2 regions of the Buttiauxella sp. JUb87 genome follow, and region 2 is predicted to be linked to the other one. Evidence: predicted binding sites of a transcription regulator. Region 2 holds the regulator's gene; the other holds the start of a gene.
What was found. Region 2 encodes Fur, which represses iron uptake genes when iron is present. Its sites were predicted from a motif close to ATAATAATGAGAACNACTATCAA; they were not measured.
Positions count from the first base shown of each region.

Region 1: a site for Fur is predicted at 2,656-2,678, ahead of fepD (Fe(3+)-siderophore ABC transporter permease). Genes of this name have one in related genera too.

Region 1 is NZ_SNVY01000003.1:248,010-257,010, forward strand. It holds gene fepC (iron-enterobactin ABC transporter ATP-binding protein) at 1-630, opposite strand, end outside; gene fepG (iron-enterobactin ABC transporter permease) at 627-1,619, opposite strand; gene fepD (Fe(3+)-siderophore ABC transporter permease) at 1,616-2,605, opposite strand; gene entS (enterobactin transporter EntS) at 2,747-3,979, shown strand; gene fepB (Fe2+-enterobactin ABC transporter substrate-binding protein) at 4,030-4,974, opposite strand; gene entC (isochorismate synthase EntC) at 5,191-6,372, shown strand; gene EC843_RS13230 ((2,3-dihydroxybenzoyl)adenylate synthase) at 6,373-7,989, shown strand; gene EC843_RS13235 (isochorismatase) at 8,004-8,864, shown strand; gene dhbA (2,3-dihydro-2,3-dihydroxybenzoate dehydrogenase) at 8,861-9,001, shown strand, end outside.
Region 2 is NZ_SNVY01000003.1:418,672-427,672, forward strand. It holds gene glnS (glutamine--tRNA ligase) at 1-1,195, shown strand, start outside; gene chiP (chitoporin) at 1,669-3,066, shown strand; gene chiQ (ChiQ/YbfN family lipoprotein) at 3,114-3,443, shown strand; gene fur (ferric iron uptake transcriptional regulator) at 3,533-3,985, opposite strand; gene fldA (flavodoxin FldA) at 4,272-4,802, opposite strand; gene ybfE (LexA regulated protein) at 4,955-5,236, opposite strand; gene ybfF (esterase) at 5,372-6,148, opposite strand; gene seqA (replication initiation negative regulator SeqA) at 6,343-6,885, shown strand; gene pgm (phosphoglucomutase (alpha-D-glucose-1,6-bisphosphate-dependent)) at 6,911-8,554, shown strand; gene kdpE (two-component system response regulator KdpE) at 8,605-9,001, opposite strand, start outside.

The DNA of each region.
Region 1 (9,001 bases), 170 kb from region 2:
GCAAGCCTGGTTCAAATCGTGCAGCACGGCAGCCAGCGTGTAGCCCTGCTTTTGGTTCAGATCGCGCAGCAGTTCCAGTAAATCAATTTGATGGCTGATATCCAGCCAGGTGGTCGGTTCATCCAGCAGCAGAATGGAGGTTTCCTGCGCCAGAACCATCGCAATCCATGCGCGCTGGCGCTGGCCGCCCGATAGCGTATCCACTGGCTGCTCGGCTAAATCTTCAATGTTGGTCGCCTGCATTGCCCGCGCCACCGCCTGGCGGTCTTCTTCGCGCCAGCGGGTAAACATCGGCTGATGCGGATAACGCCCACGCGCTACCAGTTCAGCCACGCTAATATCGCCCGGTGCGCTGGAGTTTTGCGCCAGCAACCCGATGCGCCGCGCCACTTCTTTAGTGGCGAAGCGATGGATTTCATTACCGTCTAACCACACCTCGCCGTGCATCGGTTTCATCAGGCGGCTTAGCGTGCGCAGCAGCGTGGATTTCCCGCAGCCGTTGGGGCCGATAATCGCGGTAAATTTCCCGTCAGGAATGGCGACGGTCAGGCCATCTGCCACCACATGATTGCCATATCCCAGCGTCAGTTTTTCGCCATGCAGGCGTGAGGGGGAGGAAATCTGACTCATTTCTTACGGGACTCCTGAATCAACAACGCAATTAAATAGATACCGCCAAGGCTGACCGTCACCACGCCGACCGGTAACTGATACGGCATGAACAGTTGCTGGGCGCAAAGGTCGGCGGCCAGCAGCAACGTTGCACCGCATAAGGCGGATTGCAGCAAACCCCAGCGCGAGCTGCCGCTCAGGCGGCGGGCAATGTGCGGGGCGACGAGGGCGATAAACGAAATCGGCCCGGCAAGTGCGGTTGCGGCGGCAGTCAGAATCACGCCGGTTAACATCAACATCAGGCGCGAGCGCTCAACGGAAACACCCAATGCGCAGGCGCTGTCATCGCCCATTTCCAGCAGCCGCATACGGCGAACCAGTAATGCGCCCGCAATTAGCGCTAGCAACATCAACGGGGCGGCAGGGGAAATTTTCGCCCACGTCAAACCGTTGAGTGAGCCTGCATTCCACAACCCGGCGGAGAGAGCGGTTTCCAGCGAGGCGTGCAGTAACAGCCAGGTGTTAAACGCCACCAGCATGGCGCGCACGCCGATTCCAATAATGATTAAGCGGAAAGTTTCGATACCGTTACGCCAGGCCAGCAACCACACCACCAGCGCGGTGATGATGCCGCCTGCCATGGCTGCACCGGCAATCGCCGTTTGATGTTGACCAAACAGCACCATCGCCACTAATACTCCGCTCCAGGCTCCGGTGTTAAAACCCATCACATCCGGGCTGCCGAGCGGGTTGCGCATTAGCGACTGGAAAATGGCCCCGCTCACGCCCAGCGCCGCGCCAATCAGCAGCGCCATGACAACGCGTGGTAAACGCCATTCGACGACCACCAGTGAGATATTACGTGGTGCTGTACCAAGCAGCGCGTCAATCACCTGGCTGACCGAGAGCGGCAACACGCCGCTGCCCAGGCTCCATAATCCGAGCGAGATACCGAGCAACAGCAAGCACCAGCAACTGATAAACAGGCGTGGGGAGGAGCGGTTCATTGCCTGGCTCCTTTGCGGCTACGGCGCACCAGGTAAATGAGCATCGGCGCGCCAATAAACGCGCTCACCACCGAAACGCGCAGCTCGCCAGGCACCAGCATGCGGCCAATAATATCGGCGAACAGCAACAGGGCAGGGGTGGCAATCAAGGTGACGGGAAGCGACCAGCGGTGGTCGGCACCCACCAGCCAACGCGCCAGATGCGGCATCATCAGGCCAATAAAGGCAATCGGCCCCACGGCGGCGGTGGCGCTGCCACACAATAACGTTATTGCCACTAAACCCAGCAATTGGGTGCGCGCCACTTTACTGCCGAGTGCGGTTGCGGTGTCGGTGCCCATGCTCAGGCTGTTAAGCGAACGGCTGATCAGCAGCGCAATCGCACAGCCCGTCAGTACCGGCAGCACGATAATTTTCAAAGTGGTGAGGGTGCGAATATCCAGCGTTCCGGCCTGCCAGAAACGTAACTGGTCATAGACCACTGGATTTAACAGCGCGATACCGTTGCTCAAGCCTTCAAGCACCGCGCCGAGCGCCACGCCTGCCAGCGTCAAGCGCACCGGGCTGAGCTGCCCACCGCCCTGGCTTCCGGTAAACGCCACCACTAAAGCGGCAGTTAATGCACCAGCAAACGCCAGCCCGAGCAGCGCTATCGGCGACGAAAGGCTCCACACGGCGGCACCCAGCACAATGGCAAAACTCGCTCCGGCATTAACACCAAGCAGACCGGGGTCAGCAAGCGGATTGCGCGTCAGGGTTTGCATCAACGCACCGGCAAGGCCAAGTGCGCCTCCGGCAAGAATACCCGCTAGCGTGCGCGGGAGGCGTGCATCAAGCACGATAGTGCAATCCGCACTTTGGCACTGGCCGCTGAGCGCATCCATAACAACTTCTGCGGGGAGTGATTTGGCACCTAACAGCAGACTGAGCGCTGCCATTAAAAGCAGTAAAAACAACAAACTCAGCAGGATGAACCAGCGTGACATACGTTGTATATCCTTCACTTCGTAGCCTTACAAAAACCATGTAAAATTAAATGATAGTTATTATCATTATCACTCTTATTTGTTTATGCTAGCATGAGCCGCCTCGCATCTGGAAAGAAAAATTCGTTTTAAGGCCATGTAATGAACCGCAATTCTTTGTTGCTCAACCTCAGTTTGCTCAAAACTCATCCTGCTTTTCGCGCCGTCTTCCTTGCCCGTTTTATCTCGATTGTCTCGCTTGGGTTACTGGGCGTTGCCGTGCCGGTACAAATCCAGACGCTGACCGGTTCCTCCTTGCAAGTCGGGCTGGCAGTGACGTTAACCGGCAGCGCGATGTTTATCGGCCTGATGATGGGCGGCGTGCTGGCCGACCGGCACGAACGCCGCCGTTTGATTTTGCTGGCGCGATCTACCTGTGGCGTTGGCTTTATTGGCCTGACGATTAACGCCGCCTTGCCGGAACCGTCGCTGGCGGCGATTTATCTGCTTGGCGTGTGGGATGGTTTCTTTGGCGCACTTGGCGTGACCGCGTTGTTAGCCGCCACACCCGCGTTAGTCGGGCGTGAAAATTTAATGCAGGCGAGTGCGATTACCATGCTGACGGTGCGCCTCGGCTCAGTGATTTCACCGATGATTGGCGGGCTGTTGTTGGCCTCCGGCGGCGTGGTGTGGAACTACGCGCTGGCGTCTGTCGGCACTTTCGTCACTTTACTGCCGCTGTTGAGTTTACCGAAGCTGGCGCCACCGCCGCAGGTGCGTGAAAACCCGCTGCTTTCGCTGCTCAATGGGTTCCGTTTTTTGGTCGGTAACCCGATTATTGGCGGCATTGCGTTAGTTGGCGCGTTGCTGACGATGGCGAGCGCGGTGCGCGTTCTTTATCCCGCACTCGCCGGACACTGGCAAATGAGTGCGGCGCAAATCGGCCTGATGTACGCTGCCGTTCCGTTGGGTGCTGCCATTGGCGCGTTGACCAGCGGGCGTATTGCTCATCACGCACGCCCAGGCCGTATTATGCTGGCGACGGGAATTGTTTCGTTTATCTCAATTGGCGTTTTCAGCCTGATGCCGGTTTGGGGGCTTGGGCTGGCGTGTCTGGCGCTATTTGGTTATCTCAGTGCGATCAGCTCTTTGCTGCAATACACCTTAATTCAGACGCTAACACCGGACGGTATGTTAGGTCGTATTAACGGTTTGTGGACGGCGCAAAACGTCACTGGCGATGCGATTGGTGCCGCCATTTTAGGCGGCCTGACGGTAGCGATGACGCCGGTCGCTGCGGCGAGTGCGAGCGGCCTGGCATTAACACTGTGCGGCATAGTATTGGCGATGGTGTTGGTGCAGCTGCGTGGTTATCAGCAGAGCGTTCCGGCGTAGGTTTTCGTAGGGTGGATAAGCGCAAGCGTCATCCACCACATTACAAAAAATCACTTGCTACCAAACAACTGACTCATCCGCTCCAGAACCTGCGTGGCACTGTAATAATCCAGACGGAATGTTTCGGTGCCCAGCGCATAAACCTGTTTTTTCTGCACGGCGCCCAGGTGCGAAAGCAATGGGTTGGTTTCCAGCGCCGTGGCATCTTTCTCATCGCTGGCGAACAGGAACAAACTCTCACCATTCAAACCCGCAGCAAGATTCTCGCCACCCAATTGCACGATGTCGTGGCGTTTTCCCATGCTCTTGCTGGCATTCACCGCCGCAGGCAAAGACGACAAAGTAAAACCTAACTGCTGGAACAATTTCCCCTGCGCGGATTCTGCCGTCCACAGGTTTGCCGAACGTGATGCCGGGGTGTAAACCAGCGCGGTGACCGGCTGTGGCGGCAGCGTCATACGCTGTTTTGCCTCGTTGAGCTGCTTATCAAAACTGGCAATGCGTGCCGCCGCCTGGGTTTCATGCCCGGTAATCTCGCCGAGTTGCGTCAGCAATTGCTGCCAGCTTTTGTCGTCGTAATTGATAACTAACGTCGGGGCGATAGTGGAAAGCTGGTCATAAAGGGCGAGGGCGGAATCGCCTCCGGTGGCACTAATCAAAATCAAATCTGGCATTTGCGCAGCCACGGCTTCGGCGCTGGCTTCGCCAATATATAAACGCTGCACGTTGCGCGCTTTTGCGATATCACCCCACTGGCGCAGGAAACCTTGCGCATCTCCCATTCGATTGCCAGGTGTGGTGGCACCGCTTGCCACCACGGGGGCATCAATTGCCAGCAGCGAGCCGGTTAGCGTGACGCTAGTGGAAACAATGCGCAGCGGTGCTTGTGTCAGCGTATGTGTGCCATGGCTGTCGGTGATCGTTCGCGGCCAGTCGGCGGCGTGGGCGAGGCTGCTTAAGCATAGAAAGATGAATGCGGAGAATCTGATTTTCACTCAATGACATCCTGTTGAAATTTGCCTGATGGCGGTGGATGGCGCTGGCGCTTACCCACCCTACAAAACCGTTTCGCGTAGATCGGATAAGCATTAGCGCCATCCGACAAGACTGAGCAACTATTGACAGTGCTGTCTTTTCTCTTTAGGTTACGACCCCGAAAAGCAAATGATAATCATTATTACTATCTTTTGTCATGTTTTTACGGAGAGTTCATGGAAACGTTACTGGCTGAGGAACGACAAGAAAAACGGCTAACACCTTGTGCAGATAGTTTTTTCTTTATGTCGCCATATCGCAGTTTTTCAACAAGCGGCTGCTTTGCTCGCCTGGATTGCCCGGCGATTGATGGCGCAAATTCCCATGGTCACCTGCAAACTTCGTTGCGTGAAGCGTTCGAAAATGCCAAAAAACATGGCATCGAGAAGCCGGTTGTCGTCGGTGCCATTCCGTTTGATCCCCGCCAACCTTCAGCGCTGTTTATCCCTGAAAGCTGGCAGCCGTTTTCACGCGCCCAACGCCAGGATGACGCCCGCCAAACGGCTGTGGCGAAACCGCTCAACATTGCCGCGCGTAAAGCGATTCCGGAACAAGACAAATTTATGGAAATGGTGGCTCATGCCGCCGCTGCAACGGCGCAGCCGGATATCGACAAAGTGGTGCTCTCGCGCCTGATTGATATCGAAACCCAAATGCCAATTGATCTCGATGGGCTGCTCAATCGCCTGATTAGCCAAAACCCCACCAGCTACAACTTCCACGTCCCGTTGCCGGATGGCAGCTCGCTAGTGGGTGCCAGCCCGGAATTGCTGTTACGTAAATCCGGCAAGAATTTCAGCTCGCTGCCGCTGGCGGGATCGGCACGGCGCGACCGGGAAAATATCCCGCGTGATAGCGAAATTGGCACGCAGTTACTGCACTCAAAGAAAGACCGCCACGAACACGGTCTGGTGACGCAAGCGATGCGCGATGTTTTGCAGCCGCACAGCCAGACTTTGACGCTCTCTGACACGCCAGAACTGATTACCACGCCGACCTTATGGCACCTCGCCACGCCGATTTACGGCCAGGTAAAAGACCCGCAGGACAATGCGTTATCCCTCGCCTGCCTGCTGCACCCGACGCCGGCGTTGAGTGGCTTCCCACACGATGTGGCGCGCAAATTGATTGCAGAACTTGAGCCATTTGACCGCGAGCTGTTCGGCGGCATCGTCGGCTGGTGTGACGCTGAAGGCAACGGTGAGTGGGTGGTGACAATCCGCTGCGCCCGTGTCGCTGCAAACCAGGTGCGCCTGTTCGCTGGGGCGGGCATCGTGCCTGCTTCGTCGCCGGAATCGGAGTGGCGCGAAACTGGCGTCAAACTTTCCACCATGCTCCACGTATTTGGACTCAACTAAATGGCGATTCAATTCACGCGCTGGCCGGACGATTTAGCGGCCCGCTACCGCGAAAAAGGTTACTGGGCGGATTTGCCGCTGACCGATATTCTCAACCGCCACGCGCACAATGACGCAATTGCGCTGGTTGATGGCGAACGCCATTTCAGCTATCGCGAATTAGAACAAGCGGCGACGCGCCTGGCTTCAGCCCTTAAACGCCGTGGCCTGAACAACGGCGAAACTGCGTTGGTGCAGCTCGGTAATGTGTCGGAACTGTACATCACGCTATTCGCGCTGCTGAAAATTGGCGTAGCACCGGTTAACGCGCTGTTCAGCCATCAACGCACCGAGATGGAAGCCTACGCGCAGCAAATTGAGCCGGTGGTGCTGATTGCCGACCGCAAACACAATTTGTTCGTTCATGATGATTTCCTTGATGCGCTGTGCCAGCAAAACCCGTCGCTACGCATGGCTGTTTTGCTCAATGAAAGCGACCGCGAACGTTCGCTAAGTGCCTTCATCAACGAAGCGGAAGACAACTTTGTCGCTTCGCCATCGGCGGCGGACGAAGTGGCATTTTTCCAGCTTTCCGGCGGCAGCACCGGCACGCCGAAACTGATCCCGCGCACCCATAACGATTACTACTACAGCATTCGCCGCAGCGTCGAAATCTGCCGTTTTGATACCCACACGCGCTTCTTGTGCGCCATTCCGGCGGCGCATAACTACGCGCTGAGTTCACCAGGTTCGCTGGGCGTTTTTTACGGCGGCGGGCGTGTGGTGCTGGCAAACGACCCGAGCGCCACGCTCTGTTTCCCGCTGATTGAACGCCATCAAATCAACGTCACCGCACTGGTGCCGCCTGCGGTCAGTCTGTGGTTACAAGCCATTGGCGAATGGGGCAGCAATAAATCGCTTGAGTCGCTAAAGCTGTTGCAGGTCGGCGGTGCGCGTTTAAGCGAAGCGCTTGCCGCCCGCATTCCCGCTGAAATTGGCTGCCAGTTACAGCAGGTTTTCGGCATGGCCGAAGGGCTGGTGAACTACACGCGCCTTGATGATTCAGATGAACATATCTTCAAAACCCAGGGTAAGCCGATGTGCCCGGACGACGAAGTGTGGGTGGCCGATGAAAATGGCAACCCATTACCGCATGGCGAAGTGGGCCGCCTGATGACGCGCGGGCCGTACACCTTCCGGGGCTATTACCGCAGCCCGGAACACAACGCCAGCGCCTTCGATGCCAACGGTTTTTACTGCTCCGGCGACCTGATTTCGATTGCTGAAGACGGCTACATCACCGTGCAGGGGCGCGAGAAAGATCAGATCAATCGCGGTGGCGAGAAGATCGCCGCCGAGGAGATCGAAAACCTGCTGCTGCGCCATGAAGAGATCGTCCATGCCGCGCTGGTTTCGATGGAAGACAGTTTATTGGGCGAGAAAAGCTGCGCGTTTATCGTCGGCAGTCGCCTGTTCCGCGCGGTAGAAATTCGCCGTTATTTGCGTGAGTTGGGCATTGCCGACTTCAAGCTACCGGATCGCATTGAAATTGTTGAAAACCTGCCGCTGACCGCGGTGGGTAAAGTGGACAAAAAACGTTTGCGCCAGTTGATTGCTGACAGGCAACTGGTTTCCTGACTGACGGAGAATTTATGGCTATTCCAAAATTGAACGCGTACAGCTTACCGACAGCTGCCGACATCCCGGAAAACAAAGTGAACTGGGCGTTTGAACCCGAGCGTGCGGCACTGCTGATTCACGATATGCAGGAATATTTCATCGATTTCTGGGGTGATGATTGCCCAATGATCCAGCAGGTTATTGCCAATATTGCCGCGCTGCGCGCTTACTGCAAACGCCACAATATTCCGGTCTATTACACCGCGCAGCCGAATGCGCAAAGTGATGAAGACCGTGCGCTGCTTAACGACATGTGGGGGCCGGGCTTAAATAAACACCCTGAGCGCCAGAAAGTGGTGGCAGAACTCGTGCCAGACGAACACGACACGGTGCTGACCAAATGGCGTTACAGCGCGTTTATCCGCTCGCCGCTGGAACAGGCGTTAAAAGAAACCGGCCGTAACCAGCTGATTATTTGCGGTGTTTACGCGCACATTGGCTGCATGACCACGGCAACTGATGCGTTTATGCGTGACATCAAACCGTTTATGGTCGCTGATGCGCTGGCTGATTTCAGCCGCGAAGAACACATCATGGCGCTGAAATACACCGCAGGCCGTTCCGGGCGCGTGGTGATGACCCGCGATTTGCTGCCCGAATGTGCGCCGCAAAACAAACAGCAACTACGTGAAATCGTCCTGCCGTTGCTGGATGAATCCGACATCCCGGAAGATGACGAAAACCTGATTGATTACGGCCTCGACTCGGTGCGCATGATGGCGCTGGCGGCACGCTGGCGCAAAATTCACGCTGACATCGATTTCGTGATGCTGGCGAAAAACCCGAGCATCGACGCCTGGTGGGTATTGCTGTCTCGGGAAGTGGCGGCATGAACATCGATTTTAGCGGCAAAACCGTCTGGGTAACGGGTGCAGGCAAGGGCATCGGTTACCACACCGCGCGGGCGTTTAGCGAAGCTGGTGCGACGGTTATCGGCTTTGATCTGGCGTTCCCATTGGAGATTTATCCG
Region 2 (9,001 bases):
CGAGAAAATGCGTAACGGTGAATTTGCTGAAGGCACTGCGTGCCTGCGTGCGAAAATCGACATGGCATCACCATTTATCGTGATGCGCGATCCGGTTATTTATCGCATCAAATTTGCTGAACACCATCAGACTGGTACCAAGTGGTGCATCTATCCGATGTACGACTTCACGCACTGCATTTCCGATGCGCTGGAAGGTATTACTCACTCTTTATGTACGCTGGAGTTCCAGGACAACCGTCGTCTGTACGATTGGGTGCTGGATAACATCACTATTCCTGTGCACCCGCGTCAGTACGAGTTCTCTCGCCTGAATCTCGAATACTCCATCATGTCTAAGCGTAAGCTGAACCTGCTGGTGACTGAGAAAGTAGTGGAAGGGTGGGATGACCCACGTATGCCAACCATTTCTGGCCTGCGTCGTCGTGGTTACACTGCCGGTTCTATTCGTGAGTTCTGTAAGCGTATTGGCGTGACCAAACAAGACAACACCGTTGAAATGGCTGCTTTGGAATCATGTATTCGTGATGACCTGAACGAAAACGCCCCGCGCGCGATGGCAGTGCTCGATCCGGTGAAAGTGATTATTGAAAACTTCCCGCAGGGCGAAGTGGAAATGGTCACCATGCCAAACCATCCGAACAAGCCAGAAATGGGTAGCCGCCAGGTGCCGTTCAGCCGTGAGATTTACATTGATCGTGCTGACTTCCGCGAAGAAGCGAATAAGCAGTACAAGCGTCTGGTGTTGGGCAAAGAAGTCCGCCTGCGTAATGCTTATGTGATTAAAGCCGATCGTGTTGAGAAAGATGAAGCCGGGAATATCACCGTGCTGCATTGTTCCTACGATCCGGACACATTAAGCAAAGACCCGGCTGATGGCCGTAAAGTAAAAGGCGTTATTCATTGGGTAAGTGCTGAACACGCCTTGCCAGTTGAAATTCGCCTTTACGACCGTCTGTTCAGCGTGGCTAACCCAGGTGCGGCGGAAGATTTCCTGGCAACGATCAACCCAGAGTCTCTGGTGATTAAGCAAGGTTTCGTCGAACCAAGCCTGCAAAATGCTGAGAAAGGCAAAGCGTATCAGTTCGAGCGTGAAGGTTATTTCTGCCTTGATAGCCGTCTGGCAACTGCGGAAAAACTGGTGTTTAACCGCACCGTTGGTTTGCGTGATACCTGGGCCAAAATAGGCGAGTAATTAGTTATACACGCAGTCAATATGTAACAAAGACGCCGCAAATCGCGGCGTTTTTTTTTGCTTAATAATCACAGGATTAAATATTTACTTACATTCGCGATGCGAATTAATGTTATTTATATTTCCCTGGGAATTCTCTGGCTGGTCAATCTCGGAACATAATAAATCCTTTCTTTTATCATGTGAGCGCTCTCATATGGTGGTTTATATCAATATTTGTTGATTTATAAACATAAAATTCCACAGTTGATTTTTGTTACAAATACTCATGAATTATGTGCTCTCTGTCATAATATCGGAATGAACTCTTACAAAGTCGTTGATAATTCGCGTCGCGAAAAATAGTCTTATGGGGAGCAGTAAATGCGGGAAAATATTTATAACCGCTTTAGCCGTTAGGCATTTTTACTTTTTTCGCTATCTGACGTCTTTTAACGTCCGGCGATTATTTATACGTCAAAGAGGAATTTTATATGCGTACGTTTAGTGGCAAACGTAGTGCGCTGGCCCTTGCTATTGCAGGCGTCACGGCTCTTTCTGGACTGGTTGTTATCCCTCAGGCAAGTGCAGCAGGTTTTTTTGATGATTCAACACTGACCGGTGGTGTTTATTACTGGCAGCGTGAACGTGACCGTAAAGATGTTACGACAGATAAATATGAAACTAACCTTTCTCACGCTACCTGGAACGCCAATCTGGACTTCCAGTCCGGTTATGCTGCTGACATGTTTGGTCTGGATATCGCCGCCTTTACTGCTATCGAAATGGCAGAAAATGGCGACAGCGGCCACCCGAACGAAATCGCATTTTCCTCTTCAAACAAAGCTTACGATGAAGATTATTCCGGCGATAAGAGCGGTATAAGCCTTTATAAAGCCGCAGCTAAATTCAAATACGGCCCGGTTTGGGCCCGTGCGGGTTACATCCAGCCAACAGGGCAATCTTTATTAGCACCACACTGGAGTTTCATGCCTGGTACTTACCAGGGCGCTGAAGCCGGGGCAAACTTTGATTATGCCGATGCCGGTGCTCTGAGCTTCTCCTACATGTGGACCAATGAGTATAAAGCTCCGTGGCACCTGGAGATGGACAAGTTCTATCAGAACGATAAGAACACCAAAGTTGAGTATCTGCACTCGCTGGGCGCGAAGTATGACTTCAAAAATGATCTGATTCTTGAAGCGGCATTCGGTCAGGCAGAAGGGTATATCGACCAATACTTCACTAAAGCAAGCTACAAATTTGATGTAGCTGGCAGCCCATTGTCTACCAGCTACCAGTTCTACGGTTCGCGTGACAAAGTCTCTGATGGCAGCGTTAACGATCTGTATGACGGCACCGCATGGTTGCAGGCTCTGACATTCGGCTACAAAGTGGGCCAGGTTGACCTGCGGCTCGAAGGTACCATGGTCAAGGCTGATGGCCAGCAGGGCTACTTCCTGCAACGTATGACCCCAACTTACGCATCGTCAAACGGTCGTCTGGATATCTGGTGGGATAACCGTTCTGACTTCAACGCCAATGGTGAAAAAGCCATCTTCGCGGGTGCCATGTATGACCTGAGCAATTGGGATCTGGCTGGTTGGGCTGTAGGTGCTTCGTATGTTTACGCATGGGATGCAAAACCAAGCTCTAAACCAACCACTGACGGTTACTACGATGCTGACAATCGCCTGAAAGAATCGGCGTACAGCCTTGACGCGTTGTACACCATTCAGGATGGGCGCGCGAAAGGCACTCTGTTCAAACTGCACTTCACTCAATACGACAACCACTCCGACATCCCAAGCTGGGGCGGTGGTTACGGCAACATCTTCCAGGATGAGCGTGACGTGAAATTCATCGTCATCGCACCGTTCACCATCTTCTGATTCGATTCCGGGCGTGAAAGCGCCCGGTTTTATAAAGGATATCGAGCATGAAAAAAATCATTTTGGTTACGGTCATGGCTTTAGGTTTGAGCGCCTGCGCACAACCCTCTAAAACGGCACCTGAAGATACAAAACTGAAACAAGCCTATAGCGCCTGTATCAATACCGCAGAAGGGAATCCTGATAAAATTCAGGCCTGTCAGAGCGTGTTAAACGTGCTGGGTCAGGAAAAGGAACACCAGGAATTTGCGAAGAAAGAAACGGTGCGCACCCTGGATTATCAAAACTGTATTCAGGCCACTCGTACTGGTAACGACCAGGCGGTAAAAGCCAAGTGCGATAAAATCTGGCAAGAGATTCGTGCGAACAACAAGTAATCTGTGAATTCAGGCAATAAAAAAACCGGTGAGCTTCCTCACCGGTTTTTTTATACCTGACATCTGGTTCAGAATGTCAGATATGCGGATTACTTTTCGCTGATTTCGTGTGCATTCTCGTCGGTACGGCAATCACCTTCAGCGCAGTGACCGTAAAGGTACAGGCTGTGGTTGGTCAGACGGATGCCATGGCGTGATGCGATTTCACGCTGACGAGATTCAATTGAATCATCACTGAACTCAATAACTTTGCCGCAGTCCAGGCAAATCAGGTGGTCGTGGTGATGTTGTTGAGTTAACTCGAATACGGATTTGCCGCCTTCGAAGTTGTGACGAGTGACAATGCCTGCATCATCAAACTGGTTTAGTACACGATAAACTGTGGCGAGACCAATTTCTTCGCCCATATCAATCAGACGTTTGTATAAGTCTTCCGCACTGACATGATGGTTCACCGGACCCTGTAGCACTTCAAGGATTTTTAATCGCGGAAGCGTGACTTTCAGGCCGGCCTTCTTCAATGCGGTATTATTGTCAGTCATGCGGAAATTGTCCTGTTGCTTAACGGATCGCTCGGACTCAGGGTGAGCGTTAAGATGAATGCGTCTCATTATAGAACTGCAGATTCTAAATGGAAACCGCAAGTATTATTCATAATCAAGCTAAAAAATGGCGGCTGAGTCGCGATTTAATTGCCTTGTTAGCTATTTAGCCAGGGGGTCATTGTACAGGGACAAACCGAAAAGTTAAAAATTTGTAGCGATTATTTTAATCGGAATAATCTATCAATGTGACGCAACCCGTTTAAAAGCTGCGTCACATCCAGAATCAGGCGTTGATGATATCTGCCAGGTTCAGCTCGTCAGAAACTTGTTTGACCCATTTCTGAACGCGTTCAGCGGTCAGTTCTGGTTGACGATCTTCATCGATAGCCAGACCGACAAAGTGATCGTCGTCAGCCAGACCTTTAGAGGCTTCAAAATGGTAGCCCGCCGTTGGCCAGTGACCGACGATAGCAGCACCGCGTGGCTCAATGATGTCACGGATAGTGCCCAATGCGTCACAGAAGTATTCTGCATAGTCTTCCTGGTCACCACAGCCGAACAGGGCGACCAGTTTGCCGTTGAAATCAACTTCTTCCAGAGTCGGGAAGAAGTCATCCCAGTCGCATTGCGCTTCACCGTAATACCACGTTGGAATGCCGAGAAGCAGAATATCGAAGCCTTCCAGGTCTTCTTTGCTGCTCTTAGCAATGTCATGCACCTCAGCAACGTCTTTACCGAGCTGTTTTTGAATCATCTTCGCGATATTTTCGGTGTTACCAGTGTCGCTGCCGAAAAAAATGCCTACGATTGCCATGAGTAAAATAACCTCTTGATACTTAATGGTATGGTGGCTGCTAATTGGCCACAGATAGGGCAATCATAGCAGAACACATTGCGGTGCGGAAACTGCTATCAGCCTGTTGTGCACAGACTGCAACATCGTATTCCGGGCATATAGCCTTTCAACTAACTGAGATGCTGCTTCAGTTGCGCGAGTAGAATCTCTTCAATCAACTCACTACGACTGATATTGCGCGCTTCAGCCAGATGATTTAGTGCATCTACTGCATCGTTATTGAGCTTCAGTTCCACTCGCTTCAGGCCGCGTACTTTATCGCGCTTGAGCTGGTTGCGTTTGTTGATACGCAGTTGCTCATCACGCGTCAGCGGATTAGTTTTTGGCCGCCCGGGGCGACGCTCGTCCGCGAACAGATCTAATGTAGTACGGTCCGTTTGTTCTTTTGCCATGATTAGACTACTGACAGGGAATTCAGGTGGCACGGAGCGGGGTGCTCTGGCGCATTTTAGCGCGCAATCATACATCAGCATGGCTTGCGCGCCAACGCGTTAGCTGCATCTAACAGCCAGTCGGTTTGTTTTTAATCAGTTTGCGGCACTTGCGTCGATAAAACGGTGGATTGCGCGCAAAACAGCATCAGGTTTTTCGGCGTGAACCCAGTGTCCGGCACCGGCAACCACATGAGCGCGCGCCTGAGGGAATTGCGCAAGCAGCGTTTCGCGGTGTGATTCGTCAACATAAGGGGATGCACCACCACGGATAAACAGTGCCGGTTCATTCCAGGTTGGGATAGCTTGCCAGCCGACAATATTCTCGTACTGTTCCCACAATACCGGAACATTAAACTTCCACTCGCCGTCAGCAAATGACTTCAGCAAGAATTGAATCACACCTTCTTCGTTCAGATGCTCACGCATCACCATAGCGGCTTGTTGACGTGTTTTCGCTCCACTACTACTGACTGCATTAATAGCCGCGAAAATTTCATCGTGACGGCGTACCTGATAATCCACCGGTGCAATGTCAATCAGCACCAGTTTATCAATGCGCTCAGGTGCAATAGCTGTCAGAGCCATCGCAACTTTACCGCCCATGGAATGGCCGATAATGATTGCTTTTTCAAAGCCATATTCTTCGAGCGTTTCAACCACATCCTGCGCCATCGCGGCATAGTTCATTTCAGAGCTACGGGGCGATAAACCATGGTTGCGCAGATCGATTTGCAGCAACGTATGATTTTGCCCGAGGTCGCGGGCCAACACGCCCAGGTTATCAAGGCTACCAAAAAGGCCGTGGATTAGGACGATGGGGGAATTACTAGTCGATTGTTGCGCAGTTTGCAGGCGAGCATTCAATTTCATGGCAAAGTTCTTTTTTTTTACTTCGTGAGGTTAGGGTATCATAACGGCATCCTGCCGCAGTGCCGCAAATTTCCAGTTTAGTCTGACTTTGTGGTGTGACATAAGTTTGGCGCTACCCGAGGTTGGGATTTGTGCGAATATGTACATATAATCCCAACAACTTGAATTCAGAAAAGATACCGCACCGGATTAAGATGAAAACAATTGAAGTTGATGACGAGCTCTATCGCTATATTGCCAGCCACACGCAGCACATTGGTGAAAGCGCGTCCGATATTTTACGGCGCATGTTGAAATTTACCGCCGGTCAATCTCCTGCTACACCAGTAACTACCGGCCAGACGGCAGCAGCTGCTGCTCCGGAAGCCAAACCCGTAAACAAAGCTCGCGATCGCGTACGTGCGGTTCGTGAATTACTGTTGTCAGATGAATATGCCGAGCAAAAGAAAGCCGTCAATCGTTTCATGATGGTGCTTTCTACTCTGTATACCCTCGACGCACATGCTTTTGGTGAAGCGACCGAGTCGCTGCATGGCCGGACGCGCGTCTATTTTGCAGGTAATGAGCAAACGCTGCTGCAAAATGGCAACCAGACCAAACCAAAGCATGTTCCGGGCACGCCATACTGGGTTATCACTAACACCAATACGGGTCGTAAATGCAGCATGATTGAACACATCATGCAATCAATGCAGTTCCCTGCGGAATTGATTGAAAAGGTTTGCGGCACAATCTAACACCTCGCGTCAGAAGGAAAGGCCAATGGCTAACCACCCTCGTGCAGGACAACCGGCACAACAGAGCGATTTGATTAACGTAGCCCAACTGACGGCCCAGTATTACGTGCTGAAGCCTGAAGTGGGGAATAGCGAACACGCGGTGAAATTCGGTACCTCCGGCCATCGTGGTAGTGCGGCACGTCATAGTTTCAACGAACCTCACATTCTGGCGATTGCTCAGGCGATTGCTGAAGATCGTGCAAAAAATGGCATTACCGGGCCGTGCTACGTGGGTAAAGATACCCACGCGCTATCTGAACCTGCGTTTATTTCCGTGCTGGAAGTGCTGGCTGCAAACGGTGTGGATGTCATTGTGCAGCAGGCAAACGGCTACACGCCAACGCCTGCCATTTCACATGCCATTCTGACGCATAACAAAAACGCTGGTGCGCAGGCTGACGGCATCGTCATTACGCCTTCGCACAACCCACCGGAAGACGGTGGTATCAAATACAATCCGCCTAATGGTGGCCCGGCTGATACCAACGTCACCAAGGTGGTTGAAGATCGTGCCAACGCGCTTTTGGCGGCGGATCTGAAAGATGTAAAACGCATCTCTCTGGAGAGAGCCTGGGCAAGCGGTCACGTACAAGAACAAGATCTGGTGCAGCCGTTTATCGAAGGGCTGGTGGATATCGTTGATATGGCCGCCATCCAGAAATCGGGTCTGAAACTGGGCGTTGATCCGCTCGGTGGGTCCGGTATCGAATACTGGCAGCGCATCGCCAAACACTACAACCTGGATCTGACGATTGTTAACGATCACGTCGATCAAACCTTCCGCTTTATGCACCTCGATAAAGACGGCGCTATCCGTATGGATTGCTCGTCCGAGTGTGCGATGGAAGGTTTGCTGGCGTTGCGTGACAAATTCGATCTGGCCTTCGCCAATGACCCGGATTACGACCGCCACGGTATCGTCACGCCAGCAGGGCTGATGAACCCAAACCATTATCTGGCGGTTGCGATTAACTACCTGTTCCAGCATCGCCCGCAGTGGGGTAAAGATGTGGCCGTCGGTAAAACTCTGGTGTCATCCGCGATGATTGACCGCGTGGTTAACGACCTGGGCCGTAAACTGGTTGAAGTGCCAGTGGGTTTCAAATGGTTTGTTGATGGCCTGTTCGACGGCAGCTTTGGTTTTGGTGGCGAAGAAAGTGCCGGGGCATCGTTCCTGCGCTTTGATGGCACACCGTGGTCTACCGACAAAGACGGCATCATCATGTGTCTGCTGGCGGCAGAAATAACCGCCGTCACCGGTAAGAACCCGCAACAGCATTATGACGAACTGGCTGCCCGTTTCGGCGCGCCAAGCTACAACCGTCTGCAAGCCTCCGCGACAACTGCGCAGAAAGCGGCATTATCCAAACTTTCTCCGGAAATGGTCAGCGCCAGCACCCTGGCAGGTGACCCGATCACCGCACGTTTAACGGCGGCCCCTGGCAACGGCGCTTCTATCGGCGGCCTGAAAGTGATGACCGACAACGGCTGGTTTGCGGCACGCCCTTCGGGTACTGAAGATGCGTACAAAATTTACTGTGAAAGTTTCTTAGGTGCAGAACACCGTCTGCAAATTGAGAAAGAAGCGGTAGAGATTGTCAGCGAAGTGCTGAAAAACGCGAAGTAAGATGTTGAATTGGAAAAGGCGCCGCAAGGCGCCTTTTTTGTCTGCCGGAACTACAGCATAAACCGATAACCAATCCCAGTTTCGGTCAGCAAATGCGCCGGACGCGCGGGATCGCTTTCCAGCTTCTGGCGCAAATGTCCCATATAAATCCGCAAATAATGGCTATGCTCCACGGCATTCGGCCCCCAAACCTGATTGAGCAACTGGCGCTGAGTCAGCACCTTACCGTGGTTATTGAGCAGCGTGGCGAGCAAACGAAACTCAATCGGTGTGAGATGGATTTCAGCGCCATCCCGCGTAATACGGCGGGTAGCAAGGTCCACACTAATGCCTGAAAACTGATAAACCGGATCGGGCTGTGCCACACTGGCATGGCGGCGCAATACTACTCGCAAACGTGCTTGCAGCTCGCCAATACCAAACGGTTTGCTGAGATAATCATCCGCG